2 regions of the Bacterioplanoides sp. SCSIO 12839 genome follow, and region 1 is predicted to be linked to the other one. Evidence: predicted binding sites of a transcription regulator. Region 1 holds the regulator's gene; the other holds the start of a gene.
The links. The regulator FNR, encoded in region 1, switches genes on or off when oxygen is low (the NO sensors DNR and NnrR bind a similar motif). The targets are predictions, from matches to a motif close to TTGATNTANATCAA.
Positions count from the first base shown of each region.

Region 2: a site for FNR is predicted at 5,751-5,764, ahead of KFF03_RS01070 (TraR/DksA family transcriptional regulator). Genes of this name have one in related genera too.

Region 1 is NZ_CP073745.1:1,500,082-1,514,888, forward strand. Features, by position in the region: gene KFF03_RS07005 (enoyl-CoA hydratase/isomerase family protein) at 1-948, opposite strand, end outside; gene fnr (fumarate/nitrate reduction transcriptional regulator Fnr) at 1,073-1,840, opposite strand; gene KFF03_RS07015 (sulfite exporter TauE/SafE family protein) at 1,914-2,591, opposite strand; gene ccoS (cbb3-type cytochrome oxidase assembly protein CcoS) at 2,600-2,791, opposite strand; gene KFF03_RS07025 (heavy metal translocating P-type ATPase) at 2,795-5,302, opposite strand; gene KFF03_RS07030 (FixH family protein) at 5,329-5,832, opposite strand; gene ccoG (cytochrome c oxidase accessory protein CcoG) at 5,928-7,352, opposite strand; gene ccoP (cytochrome-c oxidase, cbb3-type subunit III) at 7,663-8,583, opposite strand; gene KFF03_RS07045 (cbb3-type cytochrome c oxidase subunit 3) at 8,587-8,766, opposite strand; gene ccoO (cytochrome-c oxidase, cbb3-type subunit II) at 8,781-9,386, opposite strand; gene ccoN (cytochrome-c oxidase, cbb3-type subunit I) at 9,404-10,837, opposite strand; gene KFF03_RS07060 (alpha/beta fold hydrolase) at 11,208-11,837, shown strand; gene KFF03_RS07065 (antibiotic biosynthesis monooxygenase) at 11,894-12,175, opposite strand; gene KFF03_RS07070 (SDR family NAD(P)-dependent oxidoreductase) at 12,267-13,004, shown strand; gene KFF03_RS07075 (enoyl-CoA hydratase/isomerase family protein) at 13,053-14,150, shown strand; gene KFF03_RS07080 (hypothetical protein) at 14,193-14,705, opposite strand.
Region 2 is NZ_CP073745.1:206,285-221,091, reverse strand. Features, by position in the region: gene KFF03_RS01100 (Na+/H+ antiporter subunit C) at 1-125, opposite strand, end outside; gene KFF03_RS01095 (monovalent cation/H+ antiporter subunit A) at 128-2,923, opposite strand; gene hemE (uroporphyrinogen decarboxylase) at 3,192-4,256, opposite strand; gene KFF03_RS01085 (late competence development ComFB family protein) at 4,371-4,643, opposite strand; gene KFF03_RS01080 (HPP family protein) at 4,753-5,175, shown strand; gene KFF03_RS01075 (GAF domain-containing protein) at 5,161-5,691, opposite strand; gene KFF03_RS01070 (TraR/DksA family transcriptional regulator) at 5,823-6,164, shown strand; gene KFF03_RS01065 (potassium channel family protein) at 6,247-7,092, opposite strand; gene KFF03_RS01060 (OsmC family protein) at 7,169-7,606, opposite strand; gene KFF03_RS01055 (DUF3365 domain-containing protein) at 7,629-8,183, opposite strand; gene KFF03_RS01050 (rhodanese-like domain-containing protein) at 8,236-8,619, opposite strand; gene KFF03_RS01045 (cyd operon YbgE family protein) at 8,720-9,034, opposite strand; gene cydX (cytochrome bd-I oxidase subunit CydX) at 9,034-9,150, opposite strand; gene cydB (cytochrome d ubiquinol oxidase subunit II) at 9,176-10,312, opposite strand; gene KFF03_RS01030 (cytochrome ubiquinol oxidase subunit I) at 10,325-11,881, opposite strand; gene cydP (cytochrome oxidase putative small subunit CydP) at 11,884-12,141, opposite strand; gene KFF03_RS01020 (sigma-54-dependent Fis family transcriptional regulator) at 12,376-13,704, shown strand; gene KFF03_RS01015 (DUF1631 family protein) at 13,976-14,807, shown strand, end outside.

The sequences.
Region 1 (14,807 bases):
TGTCTGCTGCCAATGTTCAAAGCTGTTATTGATACTCTCACCCTGATTCAGACGCTGCCGCTGTTGCCGGTAAGTGTCACTGGCTTGTGGTGTACAAGCGCTGTCCATAAATCCTACTTCATCCATTTTGATCGCCTGAGCAAAGTCCAGGCTGCGACCCCGGTTAATATTTCGTTTGATATAACTTAACGATAACGGGCTGCGTAAACAGAGCTGTTGCGCCAATTGATAACATTCCTGCTCCAGCGCATCTTCGTCACAGGCTTTATAAATGAGTCCGAGTTGTTCGGCTTCGTCGGCTTTCAACCGGGTTCCCAGCATGGATAACTCCATGGCTTTTGCGGTACCGGTTAAACGTGCCAGGTGATGCATGCCACCGGAGCCGGGAATCAGACCAATCAGCGATTCGATTTGGCCTAAATGGTATTCTCCACGGGCCATTAAGCGGAAGTCACAAGCTAATGCCAGCTCCATTCCATAACCCTGAGTGTTACCAGCCAACATAGCAATCACCGGTTTACGGCTCTGTCTTAAGCGTAATAAAAACCGATTCACCCGGGCGTAGGTGATGGTGCCCTGCAGTAAGGTATTGTGCGTGGCTTTATCCAATATGCGCTGAGTACTGGCCCTGTGATCAAGCCGAATTAGCTGACGCGACAGCGCCATCGACAGCCGAAGTGTTGCCGGAAACAACCGTTTCAGCCAAGGCTTGAGTTTCATCGGCAGTTCCAGCACCTGATTGATTTCATCCAGTGAGTAGTGGGTAATAAAATAACCCGGCTGCTGATTTTTAAGAACGATGGCACGTACTTGAGGATCATCTTCTGCCTTGAGAAAAGCGTGTTGAATCTGCTCCAGCAATTCAACCGTCATGTAATGCTGGTCGGGATTGCTAAAGCAAATAGTGGCAATTTGTTGCTCAACTGTCAGGGTTGCCTGGCAACTCATAAACAGGCCTCAGTGGGAATGAATGATTATTATCGGGCTGCATAAAGTACATAAAAAAAGCGCCAGGATACAATCCGGGCGCTTTTGATAAGCTGTTATTCTGGTGAGGCAATAATAAAACGGCTTATTCTTCTTCTGTGGCATGGCCACATTCTTCTTCGGACAATAATCCGGCCATTTCTTTTAACAGATCCAGATCTTGCAGAATAATTTCTTTGCCCTGAGTTTCGATCAGTCCGTTTTTCTGGAAACGAGTAAATACACGGCTGATGGTTTCTACTGCCAGGCCAAGATGGTTACTGATATCAACACGAGACATTGGTAGGCGGAAGTGAGTCGCCGAGAAGCCACGACGGGCATAACGAGTGGAAATATCCATCAAGAAGGAGGCTACACGCTCTTCAGCATTCTTTTTGCTCAGCAGCAGCATCATGTTCTGGTCGTGACGGATTTCAGTACCCATGGTGCGCATCAGCTGCTTACGCAGGTCGGGCAATTCATCGGCCAGTTCATCCAGCTGAGTCAGCGGAATTTCACAGACGGTTGTGGTTTCCAGTGCTTTGGCGGATAACGGATAGTATTCGTTGTTATAGCCAGCCAGGCCAACCAGCTCACTGGCCAGATGGAAACCGGTAATTTGTTCTTCGCCGTTAGAAGCCAAGGTATAGGTCTTTAATGCGCCGGTACGAACGGCAAATACGGATTGAAACGCTTCGCCCTGTTGAAATAACAGCTGGCCTTTCTGAATCGGGCGACCACGACGAATGATATCGTCAAGGCGTTCCATGTCAGTGTCATTCAGTGACAATGGCAGACACAGCGCATTCAGCGAGCAGGTCTGGCAATGAGGTTGAGTGCCACGCAATGGGGTTGATACAGAGGATGGTTTCATAAATAAAGCCTGCAACGATAATCCCATGATGGGACTGCTGTGAAAAACTGGGTCTATGTTCCTAGTGATAGGCTTATCTGTCAAGAACAGGAAGCCAAATAGAAACCAGTGTCCAGAGTCCAAAAATGATGAGCGATAGTCCGGCTAGTTGCCGCGTCAGTTGATGATTTAACCAACGGCTGAGCGTGGCTGTAGCCAGCCCGCCGGCAAATAATGCGGGTAGAGTGCCCAGGCCAAAGGTGGCCATGGTTAAAGCGCCCAGCAATGGATCACCATTAGCGGCTACCCAGCTCAGCGTGCTGTAGATCAGGCCACAAGGCAACCAGCCCCATAACATGCCCAGAGCGATCCGGGAGCGCAGCGATGATTGGGTCATCAGCTTTCCGGCCGAGGGTTGTAAACGCTTCCATAACCCTTGTCCAAGTTGCTCAATGCGGGTTAGCCAGCTGGCCCACCGGGCAACGTAAAGCCCCATCAGTATCAGCATGACGCCGGCGAGTGAGCGCAGCGACAGCATCAGTCCATCGTGTAACTGTTGCAGCCACAGGCCTAAGAATCCGACGATGAGTCCTGCAAAGGTGTAAGACGAAATGCGTCCGATGTTAAACGCCAGCAGGGTGGCAACTTTACTGTGTGTTTCGTTAGCGGCGGCTCCGGTTGCAGCAGCAATGCCACCGCACATGACCAGGCAATGGCTTGCGCCAAATAAGCCCAGCAATAGCGCGGTGATGAGCGAAAGAGGTTCATTCATACTAACGCTCAGTGGTTGTCTGAAGAGTCTTTCGAGGAATCTTTCTGGCGGGGCAAATCGTCGTCGTCATCAAACAGGATTTTATGAGCGGGAGAGTCCATATCATCAAACTGCCCGCTTTTAACGGCCCAAAAGAAAATACCAATCGCAATCGCCAGCAGAAGCAAAGATAAAGGTACCAGAACGTAAATGATATCCATGGCTTATTTCTCCCGGATAAGACGACCAATGCGCGTCAGGCGCAGGGCATTGGTAACAACAATCAATGAACTTAATGACATGCCAATGGCCGCCGCCCAAGGGGGAACCAGTCCGGCGGCAGCAATGGGTAATGCCACCAGATTATACCCCAGTGCCCAGCCAATGTTCTGGCGAATATTGCGGCGGGTAGCCACCGCGCCATCGAGAGCCGCAAGAATCACTTCCAGGCGGCCATTGGTGAGCACCGTATCGGCATTGGTTTTTGCCAAATCAGTGGCTTCGTTCACTGCGAGTGAAATATCGGCACCGGCCAGAACCGGAACATCGTTTATACCGTCACCAGCCATTAAAATGCGCTCACCTTGTTGTTGCCATTGGCTGACTTGCTGCAACTTTTCTTCTGGTGAAACGCCCGTGCGTAATTCATCAATACCCAGTTCGGTGGCAATCCGTTCGCCGGAACCGCTGGGGTCGCCGGTTAATAACGCCGTTTTAATACCACGCTGACGTAACCCAGCTAACAACCGATAGGCGGATTTGCGCAATGAGTCGTTCACCTGAATCCAGCCCAGCGGCTGTTGCTCATCTGCCAGCAATAACCACTGGCCTTCGCTGTCTTCTGGTTGCTGCAGCGGTTGGTTTGAGGTGAAAGCCGGCTGATTTGAGACAAAGGCAAGATGCCCCAGTTTATAACGCTGGCCTGCAATGGTGCCCTGGATGCCCTGAGCCGGAATCTGTTCGATATCGGTGGCACTATTTGCCGGTTCAATCTGCTGAAACGCTCGTGCAATCGGATGAGTCGAATGTTGTTCCAGTGCGGCAGCCAGTTCCAGCACCCCTTGTTCTGTTTGCTGGTTAAGAGGGATGACCTGCTCAATCGACAGTTTCCCCTGAGTCAGGGTGCCGGTTTTATCAAACACAACACGATCAACCTGAGTCAGGGTTTCTAATACATGGCCTTTGCTGATAAGCAATCCGGCTTCGCGTAATGCTGCAGTGGCTGCGGTCAGGGCAGTGGGTGTCGCCAAGGAGAGGGCGCATGGGCAAGTCACCACCAAAACGGATAGCGCAATAAAAAACGCATGATCATCGCCTTGCCAGGCCCAGAAGCCAAACACACTGCCGGAGATCAGTAACACGGCTGCAACAAAATGGCTGGCAACCTTGTCGGCCAGTAAAGCAACCCGTGGTTTTTCCTGTTGGGCACGATCCATCAGACGCATAATCGTTGATAGCTGTGCTTCAGCACCGGTGGCCGTCACTTTCATCTGCATCGGGTTTTCAACGTTGAAGGTGCCGCCGATCAGAGAATCACCAGCAGACTTGGTGATTGGCATGTACTCACCGGTCAGTGCGGCTTCATCCACCGAGCTCTGACCATCCACAACAAGGCCGTCAGCAGGGATGGCGTGGCCGGGTTTCAGGCGCAGAATATCGCCCACCTGAATCTCTTCGCTACTGATGACTTCGTCGTCTTGGCCCGGCACTACCTTTAACGCCACATTTGGCAATAAGGTCATCAGGTTGTTACCGGCTTTGCCCATGCGGTGACGGGCGCGCATTTCCAGAAAACGGCCGAGCAGCAGGAAGAAGGTAAACATACAAACAGAGTCAAAATACACTTCCGGTCCTTGATTGAAGGTACTCCAGATACTCGAGGTAAAGGCCAGAATGATCGCCAGCGAGACCGGCACGTCCATGGTTAAATGGCGGGTTTTCAGATCCCTGATAGTTGCCATAAAGAATGGCTTAGCACTGAATAGCACTACTGGCAAGGTTAACACCATGGCGGCAAAGCGCATAAAAATTTCGTACTGGGTCGCCATACCAACGTACAGCGGCACCGAAATCATCATCACCTGCATCATGCCGATTCCGGCAACGGCCAGACGGCGGATCGCTTGTTTGCTTTCTTTGCTGCGCTGCGCTTCCTGCTCAGTAGCCGAAAACGGCGAAGCACGATAGCCGAGGCGATAGATTGCTTCGACGATGCTGGAAAGTGGAATTTCATCAAAACGCCAGCGAATCACCAGGCGGTGATTCGACATATTTAACACCGCGTTTTCAATGCCACTGAGTTGATTCACCCGATGTTCAATCAACCAGGCACAGGCGGCGCAGCTGATGCCATCAATAATCAGAGTGGCTTCGGCGTAATGGCCGCTCTGACCTTGATCATTCTTGCTCAGGTGAGCAACAAAGCCTTTTTGTAGAGCGGCTGAGTCGTAGAGTTTCAGGGTATCGCGGGCGGTGAGGTCGGTGTCATCGCTGTTAGCAGGGCTGAGTTCCGGCAGTTCAGTGCGATGTTTGTAATAATCTTTCAGGCCGCTGGCGATAATGGTCTCTGCTACGGCTTTACAGCCCGGACAACACATGGGTTGTTGCTGGCCGTCGATTTCGGTAGACCAACGGTCACCTTCGTCGGTTAACTCACCGCAATGAAAGCATGCGGTATTAGGGCCAAAACAAAGCTCTTTGTTTGGCCCGGGATGTGTTTCAGCGCTCGTCATCGATTACTCACTGAGATAAGAAATGATTATTGAGCGTTCAGCTGAATCTCTTTACCCGATTCAATGAATGGGTAAGCGCGTATACGCCAGCCTTGTTCGAGGCTATCAACCCAAATGCGACGACGGCCGGGTAATTCGATATCGTTAACACCTGCATAACTGCCATCCGACATTTGTTGCAGCAGCAGTGTGACATCACGATCTTCCAGTGTTGGATGAATCAAATGCACTTGCAGGGTATTAGGAAATTCATCCAGTAAACCATTCAGTGTCAGGCGCATTTCATCGGCGGTGAATACCGCAGTGGCATTAATCTGATGAGAGCGTGCTTTTTCATCGGCAGCCTGATTTTCGGTGTAGCTGACCCCATCTTTGTAGTAGCTATCACTCACCAGAGAGTCTTTGGTTTTTAATGCAGTTGAGAGCATGATAAAACCCCAGATCACGGCCAGAATCGGAATACCGATGACAATCAGCATCAGGGGTTCCTGATAAAACCGGGTTACTTTCTCTTGATTCTCGGGTTTCATAATTCTCTCAGTCTGAACCTGCATAAAAAAACCGCCCAAGTTTAACGACTTGGGCGGTTTTGCTCTAGGGCTTTGCCCCGACGATTTGCGTTTATTTACTGACGCGGAGCAATGAAGCGGCTTTCTTCACGGGCCACTTCTTCACCGCTCGATTTGCGGGTGACCACAAACTCAATGGTGGTTTTGCTGGTCGCCAGTGGATGCTCAGCCGGATCCAACTCCAGAGTCAGAGCGACTTCTTCCAGATCGTTTACTTCGAGCTCATATTCTGACGGTGCATTGGTGGTCGCTCCGTCGAGGCCCTCCACTTTAAGAACATACGTCTCAGCGGTTTGAGACATGTTCATCAGTTTCAGGTAGTACGAGTTTTTCACGGTATCGTTGGCGGTGACGGTGTAAAGAGCGCCACGGCTACGTTCAATATCCAGCTCAAACGGTGTGCGGGTGACAATGGAGTAGATGAGGCCACCAATCATCAGTACCAGAATACCGGCGTAACCGACCAGACGAGGGCGGAAGAAATGGGTTTTCTGACCTTCCAGCTCGTTTTCAGTGGTGTAGCGAATCAGGCCTTTTGGCAGGTCCAGTTTTTCCATCACCGAGTCGCAGGCATCAATACAAAGGGCACAGCCAATACATTGATATTGCAGACCATCACGAATATCGATGCCGGTTGGACATACCTGGACACACAAAGAGCAATCGACGCAGTCGCCCGGTTTTTCGTTTTTCGCTTCCATTTCCGCCAGCTTTTTCTTGCTGCGATGCATGCGCGGCTCGCCGCGGTTTTCGTCATACGATACCGCTAGTGTGTCACGGTCATACATAACCGACTGGAAGCGGGCGTAAGGGCACATATAGATGCAGACTTGTTCACGCATCCAGCCGGCATTGATGTAGGTGGCGGCGGTAAAGAATAACATCCAGAATACGCCCCAGCTGTTCATGCCAAATGACAGCATGTCCGGTATTAGTTCACGAATTGGGGTGAAATAGCCGACAAAAGTAACACCTGTCCAGAACGCGACAGCTAGCCAGGCAATATGTTTGATAGCTTTTTTGCGGAATTTGGTTGCTGACATCTTTTCTTTGTCGAGCTTAATACGTTGGTTACGAGTGCCTTCTGCACGCTCCTCGATCCACATAAAAATAAATGACCAGGCCGACTGTGGGCAGGTATAACCACACCAGATACGCCCAGCCATGTTGGTAATAGTAAACAGGCCATAAGCACAGATAATCAGGATACCTGCCAGCAACGGGAAGTCCTGTGGCCAGAAGGTCATGCCAAAAATATGAAACTGTCGTGCAGGCAGGTCAAAAAATACTGCCTGACGGTCACCCCAATTGAGCCAGGCGGTACCAAAGTACGCCAGCATCAGGCCCCACAGGGAATAGGTACGAATTTTCTGGAACAACCCTTCAACTTCACGAACGTAAATTTTCTTACGTTTTTCATACATGGATTGAGGTTGTTTAGCGGGAGGTGGGGTAACGTCCTTAACCGGAATATTACTCATAACAGCAAATCACCTTGGTTGGGTCTCTTGGTTGCATTTGCTCGGCCAGAAAAGGTCTGGTAACTCTTTTTCAGGTCAGCTGCAGCGCTTCTCATCATTTTTTCAGATCGGTAGTCAAGGTTTAGACTATCTTTGCCTGAATTATCAAATTTCCCTATCGGGTTGGTTAACCCCGGCGTTCCTTATATAACGCTCCAATTATATAGCTTTTGGAATAAGCTTATAACGAAAAAAGCGGCTCAAGGCCGCTTTTTTCAGTTTTTATTGTCTTAGCTCAACCTCCGCCATGGCAGAGGCTGGCTTTGACAAATTACTTCTGAGACAGAGAGTAGATGTAGGCCGATACAATATGGATCTTCTGATCCGTATTGGTATCCCAAATCTCTCCGAATGCTGGCATCTTACCGTTACGACCATTCTTCAGAGTGAAGGTGATGTCTTTGGTAGAACCGCCATACAGCCATACGTCATCAGTCAGGTTAGGTGCACCAACCAGTTGGTTGCCAGTGCCGTCGACAGCGTGACAAGCCATACACAGTTGCTGGTACTTAGGTGCCGCACGTTCAGCAGATGCTGCATCATGCTTCAGGCCTGCCAGAGAACGCACATAAGCGGTCATATCGGCAACACCTTCTTCACCCAGAACACCGCCCCATGCTGGCATTGCACCCATACGGCCATGCTTAATGGTTTGTACGATGTTTTCAGGCTTACCACCATACAGCCAGTCGCTGTCGGTCAGATTCGGGAAGCCTTTGGTGCCTGCTGCGTCAGTCTGGTGACAGATAGAGCAGTTGCTCATGAACAAGCGCTTACCGGTTTCCATCGCTTCTTTGTTTTTGGTCAGCTCTGGAATCGGCGTTGCAGCATATTCGTTGAACAAAGGTTCGATATCTTTTTCGAACGACTGAACTTCCGCTTTCCATTGGTTTGAAGAAGACCAGGAAACTTGTTCGCCGTCGACTTCAACCGTCAGGAAACCATTCCAGTTGCCCAGGCCGTATACGAACATATAGCCAATTGCAAAAATAATGGTGGACCAAAACATCATTACCCACCAACGTGGTAATGGGTTGTCCAGCTCCTGAATACCATCGTACTCATGGCCGGTAGTTTGATCAGTTTCTTCTTTTCTCATGCCGCGGCTGGTGTACTGAATCAGTACGCCGCAACCAATGATGGATCCAACGACAATTACCGCGACCCATACTTGCCAGAATGTCTCTAACATAATTTATTTACTCCGATCGTTATCGTCGTGCGGCGGCATTCCATCATCATTGTTATGAAATGGAATCTGAGCATCATCGTCGAACCGTTGTTTGCGGCTGGAGCCATAGGCCCACCACAAGATTCCGCTAAAAGCTATCAGGGCGAAAATAGAGCCCAAACCGCGCACGTCGTTAATATCCATGGGTTTCCCGTCGTTTATCGCTTAGTTACCACAGTGCCCAGTTGTTGCAGGTAAGCAACCAGAGCTTCGATTTCAGTGACGCCATCAACTGCCGCTTTTGCACCTTCGATGTCTTCATCTGTGTAAGGAACACCTACACGACGCAGAGCAATCATTTTGTTTGGTGTTTCACGACCATCAACAGTGTCTTCGAATAACCATGGGTAAGAAGGCATGATGGACTCAGGTACAACATCACGTGGGTTGTACATGTGAGCACGGTGCCATTCGTCAGAGTAACGACCACCTAAACGTGCCAGATCCGGACCAGTACGCTTAGAACCCCACAGGAATGGGTGCTCATACACGTGCTCGCCAGATACAGAGTACGGGCCATAACGCTCGGTTTCTGCACGGAAAGGACGAACCATTTGAGTGTGACATACGTGACAACCTTCACGGATGTAGATGTCACGGCCTTCCAGTTCCACTGCATTCAGTGGCTTCAGGCCTTCAACCGGTTGGTTAGTGTCTTCATGGAAGATCAGAGGAACAATTTCAGCCATACCACCCCAGCTCAAAGCGATCACAATCATGACCACCATTAAGGGTAAGCTGCGTTCAATATCATCATGCTTAATCATTGTCTTGTTACTCCTTAAGCCTGAGCCGGTGCTGCATTCGCAGCTTCTTTCTTGGCGTCACGCACAGTCATGTAGACGTTGTAAGCCATCACCACCATGCCCAGCAGGAAGATACCACCACCGATGGTACGAACCACATAACCAGCATGAGATGCTTCAACAGACTCTACGAAGCTGTAAGTCAGGGTGCCGTCAGCATTTACTGCACGCCACATCAGACCTTGCATAATGCCGTTAACCCACAGTGCCGCGATGTACAGAACGGTACCAATGGTCGACATCCAGAAGTGAACGTTGATCAGTGAAGTTGAGTACATTTCACCGGCTTTACGGCCAAACATGATTGGGATCAGGTGGTACAGAGCACCAATAGAAACCATAGCAACCCAGCCCAGAGCACCGGAGTGTACGTGACCAATGGTCCAGTCAGTGTTGTGTGACAGTGCGTTTACGGTCTTGATCGACATCATCGGGCCTTCGAAGGTAGACATACCGTAGAAAGACAGAGAGACAACCAGGAAGCGCAGGATAGGATCGTTACGCAGTTTGTGCCATGCACCAGACAGCGTCATCATACCGTTGATCATACCACCCCAGGATGGAGCCAGCAGGATCAGAGACATAATCATACCCGCAGTTTGTGCCCAGTCAGGCAGTGCAGAGTAGTGCAGGTGGTGACCACCAGCCCAAACGTAGATAGAAATCAGTGCCCAGAAGTGAACGATCGACAGACGGTAAGAATAAACCGGACGACCTGCTTGCTTAGGAACGAAGTAGTACATGATGCCCAGGAAGCCCGCCGTCAGGAAGAAACCTACCGCATTGTGGCCCCACCACCATTGAATCATCGCATCAACGGTACCAGCCCAAACAGAGTAAGACTTGGTCAGTGATACTGGTGTTTGCAGGTTGTTGCCGATGTACAGGATAGCAACCATGATCATGAACGCCGCGAAGAACCAGTTAGCAACATAAATGTGGCTTTCTTTACGGATCGCAACAGTACCCAGGAAGTTGATGGTATAAGCAACCCATACCAGCACAACCATAATATCGATTGGCCATTCCAGTTCGGCGTACTCTTTAGCGGATGTCATGCCCAGTGGCAGAGTGATCGCCGCCGCAACAATAATCGCGTTCCAGCCCCAGAAGGTGAACGACGCTAATGTGTCTGAGAACAGACGCGTGCGACAGGTACGTTGAACAATGTAGTAGGAGGTTGCAAATAATGCAGAACCACCAAAGGCGAAAATAACCGCATTGGTGTGTAACGGACGTAAACGACCGAACGATAACCAAGGGGTATCAAAGTTTAATGCAGGCCATGCCAGCTGGGCAGCGATTAAAACACCGACTGCCATGCCAACAATGCCCCAAACTACAGTCATAATGGCAAATTGTCTTACCACCTTGTAGTTGTACTCGGGATGGTCAAATGCTGTGCTCATGATCATATTCCATTTAACAGCGAGGGTTGAGGGTTAAAAAATCGGTGCGACATTATCCGCGCAGAAACTGCTATTTGCAATTTAAAGTCAGAAAAAACGCATGATTTTCAGCAGCTTAAGCCACATTTTTTGTGATTATTTGCTCGCTATTGAGAATGGCTCTCAACACCACCGCTCCTCAGCCAAGCTTATCACTTCGTTACTCCAGAGTAGCCCGAAAAGAACTACCTGAAACCACAGACTGAATATTAAATTGGTGCCCAGTCAAAATATTGATATAACGCAATAGATGTAAAGAAGTGACAGAGAAATGTCCTTGTTTTGTAAGTGGTTAAAGAATCCGCAGTAGATAAAATGAATGGAGTGATGTGTGAGTAATCAGTATTTACAGGACGGTAATCCGGATCACCCTCTGGTCTTTCTGGCACATGGCGCCGGCGCCGGTATGAATAGTACTTTTATGCAGCAAATGGCTCAGTGGTTGGCTGAGTTGGATCTATATGTGGTGCGCTTTGATTTTCCTTATATGCAGAAGCGTGAGCAGGATGGCAAAAAGCGCCCGCCAGATCGTGCATCCAAACTGTTGCAGGCCTACCAGGAGGTGATTCAGGAATTTGATCGTCCTTGTGTCGTGGCCGGCAAATCCATGGGAGGCCGGATGGCGACTTTATTAGCGGCTGAACAGGATCAGCCCCTGATTAAAGGATGCGCTGCATTGGGCTATCCCTTTCACCCATTAGGCAAGCCCGACAACCTTCGTACCGAACATTTGCAGGCGTTATCTTGCCCGACGCTGATTCTACAGGGCACGCGTGACAAAATGGGAAATCAGAAAGAAGTGGGTAGTTATTCACTCGCCGATGAACTGATGATTCAGTGGTTGCCGGATGGTGACCATGATTTAAAGCCGAGAAAAGCCAGTGGCTTTACTCATGAGAGAAATATACAAGCTGCGGCACAAAGCCTGGCTGAGTTCTCCCGGGCTATTCTCACTCGCTGAAAAATGCCCGGGTTAAGCGCTGTGAATAACGCCGAAAGAAATAAGCAGGAGAAGAGTTACGCTGTCAGAATGGTAATTTTTTCCTGCTGTTCCAAAATTGGCTGAATGGCACCAATAACATCCTGGCGTGCTTTGGAGTGAGACCATTGATTCCACGCTTCAGCGCTTTGCCAGTTAGTAATGATAAAGCGATGGTTGGGTTTGTTGGCATCTTTATAGGTCGCGCCAGAAATATAGCCATCCGCTTCTAAAATTGCGCGCAGTGTACTTTTAATAGCCTGCTCATAGGTTGACTCCATACCATCAGCAATAACACGCTCAATAATTACTTTGATCATTTTTTATACTTCCTTAACCAACGTCGTATTTATTTTATTAGCATAGTGGATAGATGCGCCGAGGTGAATCAACGTAGGGGAATTTCCGCCGATGTCTGAAAAGAAAAATGTCTGGATTTCCGGAGGTAGCTCAGAAATTGCACAAAGCCTGATTCAATTACTGAATATTCAACCGGATGTCTCTAATATCATCGTGTTGTCACGCAATGCGGTTTCTATTAATAAAGAAGAGACTGGCGGTGCAAGGATTATTCCGATTCAGTTGGATTGGCTAACAGAAGACGCAGGCAAACAATTAACGGGCGTAGTGGAGCAATATCCGCCACACCGGGTGTTTTGTTGCAATGGCATTTTGCATGATGAATCACAGATGCCAGAGAAAAACCTCAAAGCCATGAACCTCCAATGGTTACACCACAGTCTTGATGCCAACGTCTGGCCGCATATTGCTTTGGCACAAATCGTAGAACGCTCGCTTACACGGCAGCATGACCTGCGTTGGATTTCATTATCGGCCATGGTCGGCAGCATCAGCGATAATCAGCTAGGTGGCTGGTACAGCTATCGGATGACCAAAGCCGCACTGAATATGCTGATAAAAAACCTCTCCATCGAATGGCAACGCAAAAGCCCAAAAACAATTGCCGTTGCAGTGCACCCGGGAACCACCGATACCCGATTATCAGAACCATTCCAGAAGAATATTCAACCGGGTAAATTGTACAGTGCCGACTTAACCGCACAGCGAATGCTGAACGTGATGGAGCACTTAACAGAGGAAGATAATGGCAAGCTGTTGCATTGGGATGGCAGTGTGCTGCCTTGGTAAATAAACTACGGTAATTTTAATCTCACTCATTTTTATACAGGAAAACCCATGTCAGACGCCGTTTTGTTTGAAGAGCGTGAAGCCGTCGCCAGTAAAAAAATTGGTATTGCGCAATTAAACGCTGAGAAGTCGTTGAACGCGCTCAGTCAATCCATGGTTGATCTGTTATTACCTCAAATGCAGCAGTGGCAAGCCGATAACGATATTGTGTGTGTGTTCTTGCATGGTGCGGGTGAAAAGGCATTTTGTGCTGGTGGCGATGTGGTTTCCTTACACGCACATTCGGCGGCTTACGGCGAAACATTACCCAATACACAATGCGCCGATTTTTTTGAGAAAGAGTACCGTCTCGATTATCTGATCCATACCTTTACCAAGCCCATTATTGTGTGGGGCAATGGTTTTGTAATGGGAGGCGGAATGGGGTTATTGAATGGTGCTTCCCATCGGGTGGTGACTGAAAGCACTCGTATCGCCATGCCAGAAATTACCATTGGATTATATCCGGATGTGGGTGGCTCCTGGTTTCTGAATCGTACTCCTGGAAAAACAGGGTTATTTCTGGGCCTTACCGGAGCTCAAATCAATGGCAGTGATGCTTTGTATCTGAACTTTGCTGATCATTTTATTGCTGATGCCGCAAAAGAACAGGTGATGGCTGCTCTGGCTGACGTTGCCAATCATCGCGATGTTGATCAGGTGTTGCAGCCTTTTATTCAGCAGGCAAACGCATTGCGGCCAGAGGGGAATATCGAGGCGCATATCGATTGGATTAATGAGGTGTGTGCAGATGACGATTTAGCCGCCGTTGTCGCCAATATCACGGCCTATCATGGCGATGATAAGTGGTGTGCTAAAGCGGCAAAAACATTAGCGAACGGCTGTCCGGTTACTCCTTATCTGGTGTGGCAGCAGTTGATTCGTGGCCAGGATTTATCGTTGCCGCAAGTGTTTCAGATGGAGCTGACATTGTCGGTTAACTGTGCCCGATATGGTCATTTTAAAGAGGGCGTCAGGGCGTTATTGATCGATAAAGATCGACAGCCTAAATGGATGCCCGCCCAATTTGATGAGGTTCAGGAGGCGCATATTAACGCCTTTTTTGCAGAACCCTGGGATCAGAACCCTTTATTGGATCTGATATAACGTCAGTCGTGTTGGTATAACGACAGGGTTGCGGCGAGTGGTTTATACCATCGCCACAATCATCACCGTCAGCCATATTACAAAACCGATAATGATGATGCCCCAGTCGGCTCCGTTCAGGTCGGTGTTTTGGGCAAAAAAGTGCAGGCGTTTGTCGTGTATCAGGTTGATGGTCTGGTTAGCCAATAAATTTGGCAACAGTGTCAGCATAAACACTAAGGCTCCCCAGGGGTGGTCGGTCAGCAGTAACCAAACCGGAATCAGGTTAAACAATACATACAATAAATAAACTCGGGCAGGGCTCCAGCGCGGTTTTTCATCATCCTGCTGGCCTTGCTGATGCACGCGCCGATACAGGTCGTATTGATAGATGATGCTGAACAGAGTTCTGAGGAAGGGGTTCACATTGCCATTCTGGCGTTCAATTTGTAGCCAGTTCTGGTAATTCCAAACCAAGCCGAACAGGCCAAATGAGGCTAGCGATAGCTCAATCAGTTTTTCGGTGCCTATCTGGAAAAATAAACTCTTTTCCTGAGTTTCTTTGTGCTGCTGCATAACGGTTTCCACAACAAAATGCCTACGCAGTATACCCATGCTTTTCACCGACGCGAACCCCTGTCTGGGCGCTTCTTATTAAGCTTTGTAAATGGTTGTGAA
Region 2 (14,807 bases), 1.3 Mb from region 1:
AATAAATTCACCGCATAAGACAGCAGCGTTAACCCCAGTACCACGGCAAAGGTGTAACCACGCAACACTAAAAACACACCACCGGTGGTAATTGCACCGACACAAATTGCATATAAGGTTTCCACGATTATTGACCTCCTGCTGTCGGACGTTCGGTGGTGGTTAACTTACCCAGGTTCGCCAGAATCAACATGGTGGCGCCAATCACGGTGAAATAGACACCCAGGTCAAACACCATGGCACTGGCCAGCTCAAACTTGCCGACCACCGGCCAGTAGAAATAATCAAACCAGGTTGTCAGGAACGGGCGATCAAACAACCAGCTGCCCAGGCCAGATAAAATCGCCAGCGCTAAACCAATTGCAATCATGTAGTGATACGGGAAATCCATCCGTTGCTTCATCCAGCTGACTCCATGGGCAATGTATTGCTGAATTAACGCAATCGCGGTAATCAGGCCGGCAATAAAACCACCGCCGGGTAAGTTATGACCGCGCAGGAAAATGTAAGCCGAAATCAGCAATGCCAGTGGCAGCAAACTCTGTGATACCAATGCCAGCATCATCGGATGTTTGTCTTTTGACCAGGCCACACCGTCCTGATCGGCTGCCGGAATAAACAGACGCATACCCGCCAGCAATTTAAAGATACCCAACGCCGCAATGGCTAATACCGTGATTTCACCCAGGGTATCGAAGCCACGGAAGTCGACCAGGATCACGTTCACCACGTTGGTGCCACCACCACCGGTTTTACTGTTTTCCAGGAAGAAGTCCGAGATGGATTCCAGTGGCCGGGTCAGCATCACGTAACACAGGGTACCAATCACCGCACCAATAGCGGACGCAATACCGAGGTCACGCACGATGCGTTGAATCGAGCTTTCCTGTAGTGGTGTTTTTTGTGGCAGGAAGAATAACGCCAGCAGGAACAGAATAATGGTGGCGACTTCAACCGACAGCTGAGTTAACGCCAGGTCTGGTGCCGAGAAATAAGCAAACGCAACCGCTACCACCAGGCCCACAATCGAAATCATCACCAGCGCCAATAAACGCAGATGACTGAACACCATGGTGGCCACGGTACCAATAATAATGATGATGGTGCCGACCAGCATGATCCAGTCTGCCGGTTGTTGCTCCCGACTACCGTGTGCATCCACCAGCTCCAGCAGAGGCCAACCAGCCACCGCTAATGAGATTAATACCAGATAGGTGATGTAACGTTGCAACTTGCCATTATCAAAACTGTTTTGCAGCTGTGTGGCTTTATGCACCAGATACTGAATGTATTTTTCGAATTCGACCTTGGCATCGATTTCGTTAAATTGCCCCTGAAAATTAAACAAATGGCGACGATTGATATACAGCAGGCTGCCACCCACAACCGCCAGCAAGCTCATCAGCAATGGAATATTAAAACCATGCCAGATCGCCAGGCTGAACTCCGGCAGCGGCCCCTGAATTGTTGCTCCCGCCGCCGCACGCAATAACGCACCCACGGTGAAGTCGGGGAAAATGCCCACCAACAAACAGATGATCACCAGGATCTCCACCGGCACCCGCATATAACGCGGAGGCTCATGAGGGGTTTTCGGCAGATTAACCGGCTCGCCGTTAAAGAACACGTCATGAATAAAACGTAACGAATAAGCCACCGCCAGTGCACCACCCAAGGTCGCTAACACCGGAATAATCCACGACAGAGAACCCAGCGTGTGTTGCGATAAGGTTTCGGCAAACAACATTTCTTTCGATAAAAAGCCGTTCAGCAACGGCACCCCAGCCATCGATGACGCAGCGACCATTGCCAGTGTGGCGGTGTAAGGCATGTATTTCCATAAACCATTGAGCTGACGCATATCCCGCGAACCGGCTTCATGGTCAATAATACCGGCCGCCATAAACAATGATGCTTTAAATACCGCATGGTTAATAATATGGAACACCGCCGCCACTGCGCCCAGTTGTGTATCCAAACCAAACAACAAGGTAATCAGACCTAAATGGCTGATGGTGGAGTACGCCAACAACCCTTTTAAGTCGTGTTTAAACAGCGCCGTATAAGCGCCCACAAGCAAGGTGGCTAAACCCACCATCGACACCACACCGAACCACAGCTCTGTTCCGGACAATACCGGGTAAAAACGCGCCAGCAGGAAGACACCGGCTTTTACCATGGTGGCTGAGTGTAAGTAAGAAGAAACAGGAGTCGGCGCCGCCATCGCATGGGGCAACCAGAAGTGGAATGGGAATTGAGCCGACTTAGTAAAGGCGCCTAACAGAAACAGCACCACAATTAATGGGTAAGCCGTGCTGTCACGTAATAAATCACCACTGGCCAGCACCTCGGTCAGGCTGTAACTGCCAACGGTTTCACCAATCACAATAAAGGCCGCTAACAAGGCCAGGCCACCAGCGCCGGTGATGGTCAACGCCATCCGCGCCCCCTTACGGGCTTCGGTTTTGTCCGACCAGAAACTGATTAACAGGAACGAACTGACGCTGGTTAACTCCCAATAAGCCCAAAGCTGCAGCAGGTTATCGGATAACACCACGCCCAGCATGGCGCTCATAAATAACAGCAAAAAGGCGTAAAACCGCCCCATATGATCCTGATCAGAGATGTAGTAACGGGCGTACAACAACACCAGTAAGCCAATCCCCAGGATCAGCAAACTGAATAACAGCCCCAAACCATCAAGATGAAATGCCAACTCCAGACCGGCGTTGGGAATCCAGCTGGTGTGCCAGTGAATCACCTCTCCGGCCAACACCTGAGGCATCAAGGCCAATAAACACACCAGAGCCAGTGCAGGAATAAAAGCCGTCGCGGCCAGCGTCACCTGACGACCAAAACGGTCAGCCAGCAGTGGGACAAGGGTTCCAAACAGCGGTAGCAGAGGAATCCAAAGCAAAGTCATAACAAGAGTCGCCTCATTCCTGGAGAAACGGTCATCCGAGTTTTCGGGGTCTATGTATCTTTAGGGCTCACTAAAGGCCCCGAAGCCTATCATTGAAAGATAGCACGATCCTTGCAGAACCCCTATATAACGGCCATTTTCTTCCGTCTAGTTTTGTCGATAATGCGGTAATAACCCGTTGAAAAACAATACGCTAACGCACTATCGGGAAAACTACCGATCACAATAAGTCCACATAAAAACGGCGCCTTTGGGCGCCGTTAAAATGTTACTGATGATATTCCGGGCTTAATTCAACCACGGCCTCAACAAAGGCCTTAGCATGCTCCGGATCAACAAACTGGTGAATGCCATGACCTAGGTTAAATACCTGCCCAGAGCCTTTACCATAACTATCGAGAATACGTTTAACTTCCGCACGAATGGTTTTTGGAGACGCGTACAGCACAGAAGGATCCATATTGCCCTGTAATGCCACACGGTCACCAACACGGCCACGGGCGTTACCGATATCTGTGGTCCAATCCAGACCCAGTGCATCGGCACCGGTATCGGCCATGGCTTCTAACCACTGACCGCCACCTTTAGTGAACAGGATCACCGGGATCTTCTGACCGTTATGTTCACGCTTCAGACCTGCAACAATTTGCTCCATGTATTTCAGCGAGAATTCGCGGTAACACACATCACTCAGGCTACCACCCCAGGTATCAAATACCTGTACCGCCTGGGCACCGGCTTCGATCTGGGCATTCAGGTAATCAATCACCGACTTCGCCAGTGTATCCAATAACTGATGCATCACTTCTGGCGTGTCGTACATCATGGCTTTGACATGACGGAAGTCTTTGGAAGAGCCGCCTTCCACCATGTAAGTCGCCAGTGTCCATGGGCTACCGGAGAAACCAATCAGCGGCACACGACCATTCAGTTCAGAACGAATGGTACTAACGGCTTTTAACACGTAATCCAGATCCGCCTGGGTGTTCACCACATTCAGGCTGTTCACATCGGCTTCGGTACGGATGATCTTTTTGAAACGTGGGCCTTCGCCGGTTTCAAAGTACAGGCCTAACCCCATGGCATCGGGGATGGTCAGAATATCGGAAAACAGGATCGCAGCATCCAGCGGGAAACGCTCTAACGGCTGGATGGTAACTTCACACGCCAGATCATGGTTTTTGCACAGCGACATAAAATCACCAGCCTGAGCACGGGTTGCCTTATATTCAGGCAGATAACGCCCGGCCTGACGCATCATCCAGATTGGGGTACGGTCAACCGGCTGACGCAGCAGCGCCTTCAGAAAGCGATCGTTTTTTAATTCTGACATGGGATTCCAGAAACTTAACCAGTGAAAATTTGCCCGGCATCATAACAAAAACATCGCTAAAAAGCCTGACGCCGGGCAATTTGGCATCATTTTCACCTTAACGGTGACATCACTTCATTCCAGATCATCACGGCGGTGAGACGCAATAAATTCAATGGCATCCGCAACGGCCTGTTTAACCCGCTGGTGAATGTCGTGCAGTTCATCCGGCGACATATAAAATGCCATGTCGACTTCGTGACGAATATAGCGTGGCGGTAAATGATTCAGCGCCACACAGGCAATATCAGCCAGATACCCCGCATCCTGGCTGCCAGGCAGACGGGCAAGAATCTCTTCTGCCACCAGCTGCTCATAATAATTACGAATATTGTTATTGATGCTCATACGACCTTTCCAAAATCCGACATAACCTGCATTCCAGCATAGCACTCAGGTAAATTCCTGCTTTACTGAAAGGATATTGTTTTTATGAAAAATTATTGAAGGAGTGGTTATGAAACAGGTCGCCGATATTATGGTGCGCAACCTGCTGACACTGTCACCAGAGTCCAACCTGAAAGAAGCCGAAACCATCATGGCACAACGACAAATTCGCCATATCCCGGTGACCGACGGGGATAACAAACTGATGGGATTAATTACCCAAAAAGAGTTTCTGTCTGAAGCCTTTCGTATTACGGATAAATTTGGCGCCCACCAGCTGGCGAATTACCTGGCAAAAACCGAACTAACCGGCTGCATGAAAACCACCCTGACCACCGTCAAAGCCGACACCCCGTTACGAGAAGCCGGTGACATGTTACACACCATGAAGCAGGGCTGTTTATTGGTGGTGGATGATGAGCAACACCTGATTGGTATTCTCACTTCTCAGGATTTTCTGAAACTGGCGCTCGAGTTGTTACCCGGCGACTGATCCATCAGGAGCTGTTAACAGCTCTTGCGCCACATACTGCCCCACCAGGTGCCCCCATACGTTGCAATACGCCAGCATTTGCGGAGCAAAATATCCCGCCCGTTTTGAATTAAGAAACAAAAAGCCTAATAACTCCCCCTGGTGGCGCAATGGCATGGTAAAGCTGGCGCGCAACCCCACCGCCAGCAGTGCTTCCGAATGGGCACTGATAAACTCCTCCTGGCGAAACTCGCGCATATCGTCCACCACACGAATGGTATTCTGCTCAGCCAGTTGTTGTAACGACGGCACCTTATCCAGTGGCTGGCAATAATCCACAAACGGCGTACCGGCCTCACTTTCAAACATAAATGCAGAAAGGCTCTGGTCATCCGGGTTGTAGCGCGCCAGTGCAAACCGGTCGACCCCTTCGAGCTGTTCACGCAACACACGATAGAGATGTTCAAGCCGCTGATTAAACGGCATGTCAGTGCCAAGCGCACGATAAGGATCGGACAATAAATGAGTCTCTGACATCACTTGTTTCCTACTGATAAATGCATTTTTTCAGACTAAGTGATTTATTACCCGGGCCACTGATGCAAATCAATAGGTCGCTATTCTTGCTGTTCTAAGCTCATTAAAAAGCGAAAACAAGGGATATTGCGATGAACAAAGAAGCCATTCAAAAAGAGTTGTCTGAACGCAAACAGTTACTGCAAAAGCGTGCAGAAAAAGTCGAACGTGATGCCAGTCATCGTGACGAGCCGCTATCCGCTGATTTTGCCGAACAAGCCGTTGAGCGTGAAAACGACGACGTGCTCAGTGCCATTGGTGAAGAATCCCGCCATGAAATTGAACTGATTGATCGCGCTCTGGTGCGCCTTGATCAGGGTGAATACGGGGAGTGTCAGGAATGTGGTGAAGACATTGATGAACTGCGCCTGGCGGCGGTTCCTTACGCTGACCTGTGTATCCGTTGTGCCGAAAAACAAGAGCAGCACGCCTGAGGCAAACCCTTTCGCCGTGCCAAACCAGAGTCTGTAAGCAGGCTCTGGTATTCACACGTCAATACGGGGTCAGGGTTTATCCTCAGCGTTTTTTATTCAGCTCCTCCAAACGTCGTTGCTCAACCTGCTCGGAATAACGAATTAATCGATCCAGCTTGCCTTCTAACGCTTCAATACGCGTGGCCATTTCCGTCAGACGTCGCGTGTTATGTTTTTCTTCACGAATCAGATCCTTTTCATCCTGTTGCATAAAAAAGGAAGAAAAACTGGCGGTGAGCATCGCAAACAAACCAATCCCCATCAGAATCAGAAACGAACCAAACAAACGCCCTGCGGTACTGCCCGGCACAATGTCACCATACCCCACCGTGGTTACGGTTACCCAGGCCCACCAGATACCATCCAGCGGAGTTTCGACATTGGGATCAATCGCCGCCATGACCGTACCGGCAATCACGATAATGACGAAGCTCACCATCAGAGTTGGACCCAGATGATTACGCCCCATGATTTTGCGGAAGGTGCCCGAGGTATTCATCAATACAATAAAAATGGCCAGCAGTCGCAACACCCTTAAACCACCGGCATGGGGCAAGGTTTCCCACAATACCGGCAGACCCGCGGCAACAATTACAATGTTTGCCCAGTTATTAACGAGATAACGTTTTTTGTTGTCCACCGCGATGGTTAACACCACGGTTTCGAGCAGGAAAAATCCCCAGATAAACCAATCGGTAAACGCAGTGACCGCAATAGGGCGCTCAGCCTTAGACTGCAGATACCATTCAAAGACAATCCACATGGCGACAAAAATCATCGGCCCCTCAAATGCGCGCCCTAGTTTTCTGGCACGTTTATTTTCATGAGGTCCAACGCCGGAGAGGCCAAGAATATTGGGTAATGGCGATGCCATAGGATGCTCGGTCACATTTGCTGATAGATAACACTAATGATAGTGAATGCCCCTGAAAAAAACAGGGGCACTGTGCAATGCGCGGTTTGTGTTAGCCTTTTATTTCAACCACCATGGCGGCAGCCACTGAGTTAGCAATAAAACAATGCTGATGGGATTTTTCATGCATGGCCTGAATAGTATCGGCATCCGGAATTTTGTCTCCGCCAAACTCAACCTGAGGGTTTAAAATAATTTTTTCCACCCAGAATTTGCCATCATCGCGCTGACCAAGCACAGCTTCAGCATCATCTGAATAACTCAGTACCTGCAGTCGCTTTTTCGCTGCCAAACTCAGAAATGTCTGCATATGGCAACTGGCCATCGATGCAGCAAGCAGTTGCTCCGGGTCCGCACCAAAATCATTTCCGGCACCACCGGCAGGCAGAACCACACCCTCCTGAAACGCGACCTCATGGCGGCGTTCAAAACTTTGATGATTAAAATCACCCTGTTGATGCCAGCGAATTTTTGCAATATGCGTCGCCATTATTCCCTTCCTTAAGGACTGATTAATTGAGTGTCTTACTCAGAGTAAACGCACCCCGTAATTCACCCATCTGAAAACCGCGGGCCTGATCATCCGGATACAGCTGATCCAACTGAGCAGCAATTGGCTGCGCAATGTTATCGCCATGGCAAGCAAGACATACACCGCCGGTTGGAATCGCTTTCATATAATAAAAGCGGTCGCCTTCGGTTTTTGTCGCTTCCAGTGTTTTTGGATCGGCACCGGCTTTTAATTGTTCAGCGAAAGATTGCATGACCGAGGTTTCCCAATCATTCGGCTGGTTACCCGGGTTACGCCACTTCAGCGAAGTGCGGCCAACCGTCCAGTCACCTTCACTTAACGTCGCCGCAATTTCAGGAGCCTGAGTGTTGCACACCTTGATGGCTGCCTGCGGCCCATCGGTTTTCATGCTTTTTTTTAGCGTTTGTTGTAACTGAACCGCCAACTGTTTCACCTGCTGGCGTGCTTCGTTAATTAATGCCTCATCCGCCTGAACCGGTGCAATGGTTGTCACCATCAGACCAGACAGTGCGGCCGTTATCATCAAACGTTTCATGGTTATCTCTCTATCCGTTGATCTGCAGTGATGCAGTTATTATGAATGACGGTTATTGATAGATGTTCGGGTCCACTTCCACTTTGTGCACACTGCCCTGCCAGCCATCAAAACCGCCGACCAGCATTTTCACCTGATCAAACCCCATTTGTTTCAGGGTATGCGCGGCCAATGTCGAGCGACCACCGTTTTTGCAGTACAGCAATACCGTCGCTTGAGTGTTGGAAAGTGCCGGGTGATTGCCCACCATAAACTCCAGCAAACCACGCGGAACATTCACCCCTCCCGGCAGATGCCCCATATCAAATTCAGCGGGTTCACGAACATCCAGCACAACAACACCGTCTTGTGCCAGCAGAGCTTCAGCGGCATCACCATCAACCGGATTCACCGCATCTCGCGCCTGCGCCAGAAAATCTTCTTTCGTTAAAGCCATATCACACCCAAATAATTCTTAAATAAACACACAGACATATTAGCAAGCCCAGAAAAACAGAAAAGTGCTTTTTACTCCACCAGTGATGATCAGACTCCATTCAGAAAAACAGAGGGAATAACCACCAATAGCCACATAAAGCCATCAGAGGCCAGCCCACATAAGGGCTGAACAGCCACCGCCAGATACGCAGCTGCGGGACATAACCCACGCCATGCACAAAGCCGATACAAATTCCGGCCATGCCCAGAGACAAAGGGCCATGTTTCAGCTCCGCTGTATCCGCTGCAACCAGTTGCGGCATGACCAGAATGGCTACCGACAAAACCAAGGCCACCAGCAATGACAGTCCTCGGGCCCAGCCCTGATACAGCGGGCCATAAGATGAATAATGAGGCTGAAATTCGTCAGACATTATTGTTCCAGGTCGGCATCGCGCTCAAAATTGTCGTTAAATTCCAGCCATAACACATGAATCAGCCCTGCTGAGCAGGCCAGTAAAACACCAAGAATCCAGGCGAAATACCACATAGTGAACCTCCACAGTTCAGTTGCATTAATAGGTTGAATAGCGGTTGTCTTCAATAAAGTCCGTGGTCAGGCGCCCCCACATTTTGTAATACCCCCACCCGGTATAAGCGAGAATAATCGGCACAAACAGCATCGCGACCCAGAACATAATGGTGAGCGTGAGCTCGCTGGAGGTCACATCCCACACCGTGAGACTGACGGACGGATCCGTACTGGACGGCATCAAAAACGGAAACAAACTAAAACCGGCAGTACAAATAATCGATGCGACGGCAACCGAGCTGGCGATAAAAGCCAGCGGCGAGCGATTCAGCAGCGACATCAGCAGCGTCAGCACTAAGCCGACAAACGCCAGAACCGGTGCCAACAAGGTCAGCGGATATTGCTGGTAATTATTCAGCCAGGCAGCGTCCTGTATCACCACCTGCTTTTGCAGCGGTGTCATCACACCCGCGGTATCGGCGGCCTGAATGATCACATAACCATCGATATTGGCGACCCAGATTCCGGCAACCGCAAAACACACCATCACACCGGCCGATAAAACCACACCGGCTGTTCGGGCGCGCTGATGCAGCTCCCCAGCGGTACGCATTTGCAAATACGTTGCACCGTGCATCATCAACATCCCCAAGCTGACAAGGCCCGCCAACAAACCAAACGGATTTAATAACGCCCAGAAGGAGCCGCTGTAGCTGGAGCGCATAAATTCATCCAGCGTAAATGGCACACCCAATAATAAGTTGCCAAAGGCCACACCAAACACTAAAGCCGGAACCGCACCGCCAATGGTCAGCCCCCAGTCCCAGGCATTGCGCCAGCGGGCATCCTCCATTTTAGAACGGTATTCGAACCCGACCGGGCGGAAAAACATTGCAAACAACACCAATAGCAGTGCCCAATAAAAACCGGAAAATGCAACGGCATAAACAACGGGCCAGGCCGCAAAAATGGCACCACCCGCGGTGATAAACCACACCTGATTACCATCCCAGTGAGGGCCGACCGTGTTTAACATGACACGCCGTTCATTATCGGTTTTGCCAAGAATCTTTAATAACGCGCCAACGCCCATATCAAATCCGTCGGTAACCGCAAAGCCAATCAGCAAGACACCAATCAGCACCCACCAGATCAGTTTTAAGCTTTCATAATCCAACATGGTCAATCCTCCTTACGCCGCTGATTGTTCAAAGTGATAACGCCCGGTATGCAAACTGGATGGCCCAAGACGTGCGAAGCGCAACATCAGGTACATCTCAACAATCAGCAACAGGGTGTAAAAGCCAATAAATCCAGCCAGACTTAAATACAGATCTTCAGCAGAGCGGGTCGATACCGACAAATGTGTTGGCAACACCTCACCAATAGACCAGGGCTGGCGACCAAACTCAGCCACAAACCAGCCCATTTCACAGGCGATCCAGGGGGCCGGCAGTGATATCAACAGCGCTTTCAGCAACCAGCGCTTCTGCTCCACCACGCCTTTAGCGCTGTAATAAAACGACAGGCCAATCAATACAAACATCAGGAAGCCCAACCCCACCATAATCCGGAATGTCCAGAACATGGGGGCAACTCGGGGAATGGTATCGCGCGCCGCAGCCTTAACCTGATCGGCCGTCGCATCGGTGACATGGTTGGTGTATTTCTTTAATAACAGGCCATAACCCAGGTCGTTTTTCAGCCGATCAAATTGTTGAAGTATGTCGGCAGAAGTATCGCCGGATTTCATTTGTTGCAATAAACCGTACGCTTCCATGCCACGATAAATGCGTTGCTCATGTTCGCTGATTAAATCTTTAATACCCGTCACTTCTTCGGTGGTTGAGCGGGTTGCAATTAACCCCAGGGCATAAGGGATTTTAATGGCGTAGTCGGTTTGCATGGTTTCTTCATTCGGCAAACCGAATAAGGTAAATGCCGCAGGCGGTTCATGGGTTTCCCATTCCGCTTCAATTGCAGCAAGTTTGGTTTTTTGCACGTCCCCAACTTCGTATCCGGACTCATCACCTAATAAAATAACCGAACAAATCGACGCAAAACCAAAACTGGCGGCAATCGCAAACGAGCGACGAGCAAAAGGTAAGTCCTGTTTTTTCAGCATGTAATAACCTGAAATCGCCAGCACAAACATCGCACCGGTAACGTAGCCAGCCGATACCGTATGAACAAATTTCACCTGAGCCACCGGATTAAAAATCACCTCAGAAAAACTGGTCATTTCCATACGCATGGTTTCATAATTAAATTCAGCGCCCACCGGATTTTGCATCCAGCCATTGGCAATCAGAATCCACAACGCTGACATGTTAGAACCAATGGCGACCAACCAGGTCACCATCAGGTGTTGCAACTTCGATAACCGATCCCAGCCAAAAAAGAACAAGCCAATAAAGGTCGACTCCAGAAAAAAAGCCATCAGGCCTTCAATCGCCAGTGGAGCACCAAAAATATCGCCAACATAATGTGAGTAATACGCCCAGTTTGTGCCGAACTGAAACTCCATGGTCAGGCCGGTTGTCACACCCAGCGCGAAATTAATACCAAACAACTTACCCCAGAATTTCACCATGTCTTTGTAGACCTGTTTATTGGTCATGACATAGGCGGATTCCATAATGGCCAGAATAAAGGCAAGGCCCAGGGTCAGCGGTACAAACAAAAAGTGATAAAACGCGGTAATAGCAAACTGCAAACGCGATAAATCAACAACGCTCTCACTAATCATGCTTAGTGCTCCGTTTCAGATGGTGATAACAAAAGTTCAGAACGAACGGTCGCTGCTTGCGCTTGATCTGCCGGGTTTAACACACCCAGCTGGCGAGCGATCACAGTCTCAGCCTGTGTCATATCCAGCGGTTCGGAGAAATAGGCCTGCTTGATGGCAAAAATCACCACCAGCTTGATCACCAACACCAGCGTCAGCTCACGAATCAGTGGGATAGAAAATAAAGGGCGCGCTTTTTCTCCTGCCTCAGTTGTTTTCACCAGCTATTCCTCTTCACACAATATGCCTCTTAACACAATGATCGCTTCAGGAAACCGTTCAGAACGTCTTTCATACGTCTCTCAAGCGTCACTCAGCAAAGACCAGACCAGTTAATTCAGAGTACTGCCAAGCCGCGGTTAATCAGGGTTTTGGGCTATTGTTCGTGGTTTTCCTTTACCGCTCTTCCGCAATATGACATTTTTGTCACGACAAAACTGACACACTGACACACTATGATGCTGAACAATGAACAAAGCCTGCCGGCGATCACCAGCCTGCTTGAGGCCATACCGGCACCAGCGGTTTTGCTTGATCGGGATTACCGCATCCGTGCTTCCAATGGGGCGTATCGGGAGACTTTTTTACAAACCGGCACCTTACTGAATCGCAAGTGTTATGAGGTGTCACATGGCTACCGCGTGCCGTGTGATCAGGCCGGAGAAAACTGCCCCTTACGCCAGTGCCTGGAAACCGGGCAACGCCAGCGCCTATTACATATCCACAATACTTCCAAAGGACGCGAGCACGTCGATGTCGAACTGACCCCGATTCATGATGAAGAAGGTGAGATTCAATACTTTATTGAAGTGATGACACCGACCAACCGTCACCCGGACTCCCAAAGCAGCATGATCGGTTTCAGCCCGGCGTATACCCGTATGCTGGAATTACTCAGCCGTGCGGCTCCGGCCAACATCAACGTTTTATTATTGGGTGAATCCGGCACCGGAAAGGAATTGGCGGCGCAGTACCTGCACAGCCATAGCCAGCGCAGCGATAAACCTTTTGTGACCGTCGAATGCTCCGGACTGACAGAGTCCTTGTTTGAAAGTGAGTTATTTGGCCATGAAAAAGGCGCGTTTACCGGCGCCACTCATCGCAAGCAAGGGTTGGTTGAATCCGCTCGGGGTGGCACCCTGTTTCTTGATGAAGTAGGCGACATCCCTCTGCCGATGCAGGTTAAGCTGCTGCGTTTGATCGAATCCGGCAGCTATCGCCCGGTGGGAAGTGTGAATCCGAAACAAGCGGATTTTCGATTAATCTGCGCCACACACCGCCAATTGAGACAAATGGTCGAGGAAGGCCGCTTTCGTCAAGACCTGTACTATCGTATCAGTCCTTTTCCGGTTCATTTGCCTTCCCTGAGAGAGCGCTCTCAGGACATTATTCCCCTCGCCAATCATTTATTAAAACAACTGCGACAGGATAAACCGTTAAAGCTGTCCGACCAGGCATGCCAGTGGCTCTGCCAACAACGCTTCCCGGGTAACATCAGGGAACTGCGTAATCGTTTGGAGCGCGCCATTCTGCTCTGTGACAGCGGGCTGATTGAAACCGAACATCTGGTGGTTGAACAAGAAGATAAGCTAGCCACTGATGACCCGATGCAGAAATTAACCATGAGCGTCATTGCCGAGGAAAACATCGTGCCGTTATCACAACTGGAACAGCGATATTTACAGCAGGTGTCGACGCATTATTCAGGCAGCAAAGCGGATCTGGCACAACAGCTAAACATCAGTGAACGTACGCTATACCGCAAACTCAAGGGATTGAGTTAATAAAAAATGATTAAATTATCAAAAATGGGACTCCTGCTATAGTCATACAACCCAGCATGGTGAAAAATATCATTAGGCCTTACTTTTTACGTTGTTTTAATAACCCGATACTGGGTAGATAACGTAAGGTGCGCGCCTCTGTGCTTCTCACAAATATCAGGACTATCCGGGCATTTTCGACCAATTGAGGGAAGCATCTTTGCAACGCTTTTCTATACTTAAGGTCCAGGTATGAGGTAACCCCCTCTCCCGCGATCAAAATGGAATTATTATGGCTGCCGAACACCGTGAACACCCCCGCTTTAACAGTGAGTTTATTGCTCAGTTACAACTTGCTGATGATTCCTGGCATGATTGCACCGTTACGGATTACTCCCATACCGGTATGAAACTGGCCTGGCCACACGGCCCGGCAGAGGTGGATGATCAGCAGCCACTGCTACTGAAGCTGCAACTGGAAAGCGAATTACTGGAAGTCAAAGTCCTGTGGATGCATCAGGAAGATAAGGAAGTTGGGGTAAAATTTCATCATCCGGATGATAAGATTTTTCTGCGTTTGCAGGAGTTCAATCAGTCACACAAAGCTCAGGGCGGCTTAGCCGCTGATAAGCGTCAGCAGTTCCAGCAAGCCTTTCAGAACATCGCCAATAAAACCATCGACTACTTGCCCAAGCAATGGCTGCCGAATTTCCTGGAGAGCACTTTCGATCAGGCCAATATGGCACGCAATACCGCTGAGCAGCAGCTTTGGCTAAAGCTCGAGAAACAGTCAAAGCAACATGCACCGGAGTTCTTGCAGGTATTCAAGCGTACCTTACAACAACAAATGGAGCGCTGGCAGGCGGGAAAACCGAAAGAGACTCGTGAACAACAGACGCAAACTCAGGGCAGCGAAAATTTATCACTGGTGCAACAAGATGACTTTGAAGAATGGCTACTGGCCAAAGTCACAGCATCACACCTGCAATCCCGCCTGAGTCATGTGAGCTTCGAAGTACGACAGCTGCTGGATACCTTATCTAACGCCAAGACCGAGGATTGCTTCAATCCCATCGGCCCCAATACCGTCACCGATGCCTTTCGGGATGCTCTGGAGAAATTAC